2 regions of the Oceanobacillus sp. FSL K6-0127 genome follow, and region 2 is predicted to be linked to the other one. Evidence: predicted binding sites of a transcription regulator. Region 2 holds the regulator's gene; the other holds the start of a gene.
What was found. Region 2 encodes LexA, which represses DNA repair genes until DNA is damaged. Its sites were predicted from a motif close to CGAACATATGTTCG; they were not measured.
Positions count from the first base shown of each region.

Region 1: MHH64_RS18835 (DNA polymerase IV) is a predicted target of LexA. The motif match lies at 1,454-1,467, and genes of this name have one in related genera.

Region 1 is NZ_CP150287.1:3,862,100-3,865,318, forward strand. It holds gene MHH64_RS18820 (DUF3139 domain-containing protein) at 1-149, opposite strand, end outside; gene MHH64_RS18825 (YolD-like family protein) at 871-1,191, opposite strand; gene MHH64_RS18830 (hypothetical protein) at 1,188-1,403, opposite strand; gene MHH64_RS18835 (DNA polymerase IV) at 1,541-2,791, shown strand; gene MHH64_RS18840 (hypothetical protein) at 2,915-3,219, shown strand, end outside.
Region 2 is NZ_CP150287.1:2,965,856-2,969,074, reverse strand. It holds gene glnA (type I glutamate--ammonia ligase) at 1-1,280, shown strand, start outside; gene lexA (transcriptional repressor LexA) at 1,571-2,194, opposite strand; gene MHH64_RS14740 (recombinase family protein) at 2,473-3,111, shown strand.

The DNA of each region.
Region 1 (3,219 bases), 900 kb from region 2:
TCCTCCAGACGTAGTGGAACATGCTTATTCACAAGGTATTTCGTATATGGATTTCCATTGTTTAGCACATAAAGAAAGCCAGCTGGAACAGCAATGAAAAGAACAATAAAAAAGATGCCAACTATAATCAGTAGCTTTTTGGTACTCATCTGGCGTCGCTCCAATACATCGTAATTGTAATTAATCTATTTAACAGGCATATTCAGGACATTTACCATTTTCCGTTTTGCTTCGATTATAGCTTTATTAGAGCTTAGCAGCAATTAGTTATTCTAAAACTTCCTAAAATTTCAATCATAAAATCAAGTTTGCGTTTGGTGTCATAGTGAGGTCGGGTGGTGCTATATGGTTTGTTTTTAGTGTCATAGCGAGGTTGAGTGGTGCTATAACAATTGGATAATTTATTTTAAACGTGAAAAACCCCCTATTATTACCCTCTGATTTTTCATTTTCATCAATATCGGTTATAATAAAGTAAGAAATCTGCATACACTATAAAAAGGTCGCTAGTGCTGCTACACTAACGACCATACAATAGCCCTTCAAGGGGGCGACTCACATTAGAGCTATACCAATAACCACCCTAATTGCTCGTCAGGCTTATGGGGTGGCTATTTTTTTTGGTTTGACAGCACAGCCACAATTAAAGCTCCAAATGAAATCATTAGAACCAACGCCTCATATACCGTCATCATCCATCACCCCCTTTCGATTAAAAGGGGTGAGCCACCACCCATGAAAACCTTCTTGTACAAGTTCTATTGTAGCAATAATACATCATTTTTAACAGAACATATTTTCCCATTTTTCCATTTTCGTTTATAATGCTGCTATCGATTGCGAGACTTCACTTCGTTGCAAATGAGAAAACTAAACGACCAAAACATCCATAATATCACTAAATTTCACTCTCGTCCGTTCCTCATTATCAAATACAATGCAGTCATTTAAAGCAACGCTCAACAGCTTACCCTTTACTTTATGATAATCATGCATTTTATAATATTTAACCTCTATTGTCAGGTTATCATGGATTGCCAGCTGCAATTTTATCGCGTTTTCTTCCACCTGTTGTTCGTCTAATATCGGTTTTTCTTTATAATTATATTCAATCTGTAAAGCTTTTAACATTTCGATATGCTCTGGCAGCATGAGTGCTGTCCATTTCTTCGATCCGCGATCATGTATCATGCACTTGCCGCCTTCCTGTTTGCTTTCTGTACCGACAAAATATTTTCTATTTTGAACGTACGGACCCGCTTGCGATAAAAACAATATGCTAAAATATGATCTTCACGTATCTCTAATACACGCACAAATCGTTGCGAAACCTTACCATTACGTGCCATATAAATCATTTCCAGCTTTATCTTCTCATGAACAGCATGATTTAATAATTTCATCTTATCGCACTCCTTAAATAGAAACGTTTGTTCTATTATACCACAAAAACCGAACATATATACTGTTATTTATTAACATTGATAATTTACATTTTCTTGCATATACTAGGAACAAACGTTCTAAAGGAGTGAGTCAATTGGACTATTCTTCTTACCCCCGTCATGATGTGCTTTGTATTGATATGCGTTCTTTTTACGCAAGCGTCGAGGCAATGAAACTAAATGAGGATCCGATGAAGGTTATGCTTGCCGTCGTTGGAGATCCAAACAGATCCGGGAGTATTATACTAGCAGCATCCCCTGCCTTAAAGCAAAGATATGGGGTAAGTAATGTAAGTCGTTATTTCGAATTACCAGACGACCCGAACATTATCGTTGTGCCAGCCCATATGGCTGATTATTTAAACGTATCCGTTGAAATAACAAAATTACTGCATGATTACGCACCACCAGAAGCAATCCATCAATATTCGGTTGACGAAGTTTGGATTACCGTAAATGGCCTGCAAAAGCTTTTCGGAAGTCGTCAGGAGATTGCATACAAGATACAGCGTGACATATTGGACCGATTTGGAATTACTTCTTCTATTGGGATTGGGGATAATAAATTTCTCGCAAAGGTCGTCATGGATTTACACGCTAAAAAAACAGGGATTGCAGAATGCAAATACGAGGATGTACCAGAAAAACTCTGGCCAACTCCTGTTCAAAACATTTGGGGAATCGGACATCGAATGATGAAGAACTTACACCGCATGGGAATTGTCACACTTGGGCAAATCGCCAATTATAAACTAGAGCTTTTACAAAAACGCTTTGGCGTCATGGGAGAACAACTCTATTGGCATGCATGGGGAATTGATTTAAGCCCTGTTTTTGGCGACTTCACAAAACAAGAGCAAAAAGGATTCGGACATGGCATATCTTTGCTTCGGGACTACACGAGAGAAGAAGTTTCTTACTGCATTCTTGATCTTTGTGAGGAAGTATGCCGCAGGGCTCGCACAGCAGGAACGGCAGGAAGAACCATCCAGCTTAGCATTTCCTATTCAAAAGAAACAGCTGGTGGATTTTCACGTTCCCGATCGATTGATATCCCTACCAATGTGACCATGGATATGTATGGAGTTTGCATGCAATTATTTCAGGAATTTTATGATGGAAAAAGCATGATTAGACATGTATACGTCACCTTAACAAAGCTATTCGATCAGACCGATGTCCAGCTCGATTTATTTGAGGATCGCGCAAAGAAAAATGACATCGGCTATGTAATGGATGCGATTCGTGATAAATACGGATCCACTGCTATTCTCCGCGCTTCCAGTTATACAGATGCAGGGATTACGTTGGAGCGCAGCAAGAAGATTGGTGGGCATTATGCTTAGGAATCTCAAGGGACAGCTTAGCTTGTTCCTCTTCCCCACTCTATTAGAAATTTACACTTTACTGAAACTTCCCGCCTTTCCTTTTCGTATTATAGATATAAGGAAAATAATGGAGGTGAGGACATGGAATTATTCGTGAAACTGATTTTTGCAGCAATTATTTACGTATACAGTTATCGGTTTATTATCACGCTAATCAAAATGAAGCAAGAAATAGTATTTCCTGCTTCGATCGAGGAATTTAATACCATTCGAAAACACCCGGAAAAACCTGTATATCCTCCTACCTACTCAAAGCAAAAAACTGGGATTATGATTTACGCTTTAACACTTATTTATTTAACCGCGATGCTCATTGCAAGCTATTTTTTTGATTTATTTTGGTCTATATACCTACTACTCATCCTTCCAATTTTCCATCTGTCTGA
Region 2 (3,219 bases):
AGTTTATCCGTTTGCAATTTACGGATATGCTTGGAACTATCAAAAACGTCGAAATCCCGCTAAGTCAACTAGATAAAGCTTTGGATAATAAAATGATGTTTGATGGTTCATCGATTGAAGGCTTTGTTCGTATTGAAGAATCGGATATGCAATTACATCCAGACTTGGATACGTTTGTAGTGTTCCCATGGACTTCAGAAAAAGGAAAGGTAGCTCGTTTTATTTGTGATATTTATAATCCTGATGGAACACCGTTTTCTGGATGTCCGAGATACAACTTGAAGCGTAACCTAAAGAAAATGGAAGAGTTAGGATTCACTGCATTTAATATTGGGACTGAACCTGAATTCTTTTTGTTCAAACTGGATGAAAATGGTGAGCCAACACTTGAATTAAATGATCATGGTGGATATTTTGACTTAGCACCAACAGATTTAGGGGAAAATTGCCGTCGGGATATCGTTTTGGAGTTGGAAGAAATGGGCTTTGAGATTGAAGCTTCTCACCATGAGGTAGCTCCAGGGCAACATGAAATTGACTTTAAATACTCTGATGCGATCAAGCATGCAGATGATATTCAAACTTTTAAATTAGTTGTTAAAACAATTGCAAGAAAGCATAATCTGCATGCAACTTTTATGCCAAAACCATTATTCGGAGTAAATGGCTCTGGAATGCATGTGAATATGTCATTGTTTTCCGGTAAAGAGAATGCCTTTTTTGATAAAAGTGGTGATATGGAATTAAGTAAAACTGCATTTCAATTCCTTGCTGGAATATTAGAACATGCAACGCATTTTACAGCTGTTACAAATCCAACAGTAAATTCCTATAAGCGATTAGTTCCTGGATACGAAGCACCTTGTTATGTTGCTTGGTCTGGATCAAACCGTAGTCCATTAATTCGAATTCCAACATCTAGAGGGTTAAGCACTCGTATTGAGGTTCGCAGTGTAGATCCAGCCGCAAACCCATATCTGGCACTTTCTGTATTGTTAGCTGCTGGCTTAGATGGAGTGGAAAATAAAATGGAGCCGCCAGTTTCGATTGATCGTAACATCTATGTAATGGATAAAGCGGAACGCGAAGCAAATGGTATTAAAGATTTACCTGCTACGTTAATGGATGCACTAACTGAGCTTAAGAAAGATGAAGTACTTGTTGAAGCACTAGGTGAGCATTTATTTGAACACTTTATTGAAGCGAAGGAAATTGAATGGGATATGTTCAGAACAACTGTTCACCCATGGGAGAGAGAGCAGTATCTAACAAATTATTAAGCGTGTTTATTTGGTGAGTGCGGTTAAATATTTAGTGAAGTTCAATGCTTGATATTTGGCATGTACCCACGAAATAATCACCAAATTATCGGAGTGATGTATTGTAACTCCTTTTAATAAACTTCATATAACGATTAGTTCCGAATACCGTTCATACATAAGTGTGAACGGTATTTATATTGTTTATAAAACGTCTTGAAGGATAACGAATAGAAAAAAGCCCAACACTTTTTGTGATAGGGCTATTGAATACGTATATATTGGAATATTATTCCGGCCGTGCCGATAGATTAATGAATATTCCGGTACAATCCGATTACTTTTCCTAAAATCGTGACATTTTGATAAATTAACGGCTCCATCGTCGCGTTTTCTGGTTGTAGGCGAATATGCCCTTTTTCTTTAAAAAATCGCTTTACTGTTGCTTCATTATCATCGGTCATTGCCACAACAATATCACTATTATCTGCAGTGTTTTGTTGCTTAACAATAACCATATCTCCATCAAGAATTCCGGCCTCTATCATACTTTCTCCATCAATTTCCAGAATAAATAAATTATCATCAGGACTTGCGGTTGTACTAGGAAGCGGAATAAATTCCTCGATGTTCTCAACGGCAGTAATTGGAATACCTGCAGTAACCTTACCGATCACTGGAGCATAGCGAACTTCTTCTTTAGGTATATGACTATCTTCTGATAGATCCATAATTTCGATTGCTCTTGGTTTTGTAGGATCCCGGCGAATATATCCTTTCGATTCAATTCTCTCAAGATGCCCATGAACGGTAGAACTAGAAGCAAGACCAACAGCGGCTGCTATTTCACGTACAGACGGTGGATATCCTTTTTTTCTAACTTCATCTTTTATAAACTCAAGAATCATTTGTTGTCTTTTTGAAAGTTTTGTCATCTCTTTTTCACCTCTCACATAGGATTTATTAATGATAGTTTACCATTTTACGTATACTTAAGCAAACATTCGTTCTAAAAAAAGTTGACAAGACCATATGTTCGGTAGTATACTTTTGTTAATCGAACAGTCGTTCTTAAAAAGGGGGCTATAATCATGTTTGAAAAAATTTCAAAAACGGATGCTTTTTATTTAGTAGCTTTTGCGTTAACATTAGGGTTCTTATACTTTTCTATCATTATTAGTGGGTAAAATATTTTACGAAGGGGCACGACGTTTTGAATGCACTGATATACTGCCGTGTTAGTACAGATAAAAAAACGCAAGAAACTTCATTAGCTCGGCAGAAGCAAGAATTATTCAATCTTGCAGCAAAATATAATTTTACGGTTATTGATTGTATTGAGGAGCAAGAGAGTGGCTATCAAATTGAACGAGAAGGTATCTTTCAAATGCTCGATTATTTTTCTGCAAACAAAGCTAATTGTTTATTGATTCAGGATGAGACAAGACTAGGTAGGGGGAATACGAAAATTGCCCTATTTCATCAGTTGAATAAAATGCAGATTCCTATCTACACAGTGATGCAAGATGGAGAGTTGGAATTAACTGAATCAGATTCGATGGTTTTGCAGATTGTAGGAATTGTTGAGGAATACCAACGGAAAATTCACAACATGAAAATAAAACGTGGGGTGAAAAAGGCTATTCGAGAAGGTTATAATCCAAGTAAAAACCTCTCCAATATTAACCACGCACCAGGAAGAGATCGTATTTCATTTCCGATTGAGGAAGTTGTCCGCCTGCGTCAAAACAACCTTACCTTTGATGAAATTACAAAAACATTAAATGGATTGGGGTATAATGTTTCGAAGGCAACTGTTCATCGGAGGTATAAAGAATTTCGAAATACTTGAATATCGCTAGCGTGTAGAGTACGATGTAAAGACAGGAATTAGATTATTATTCTTGTCTTTTATTTTGCAAATAGGAAGGAATGCATACTACTTTGCAGTTTGGGTAAG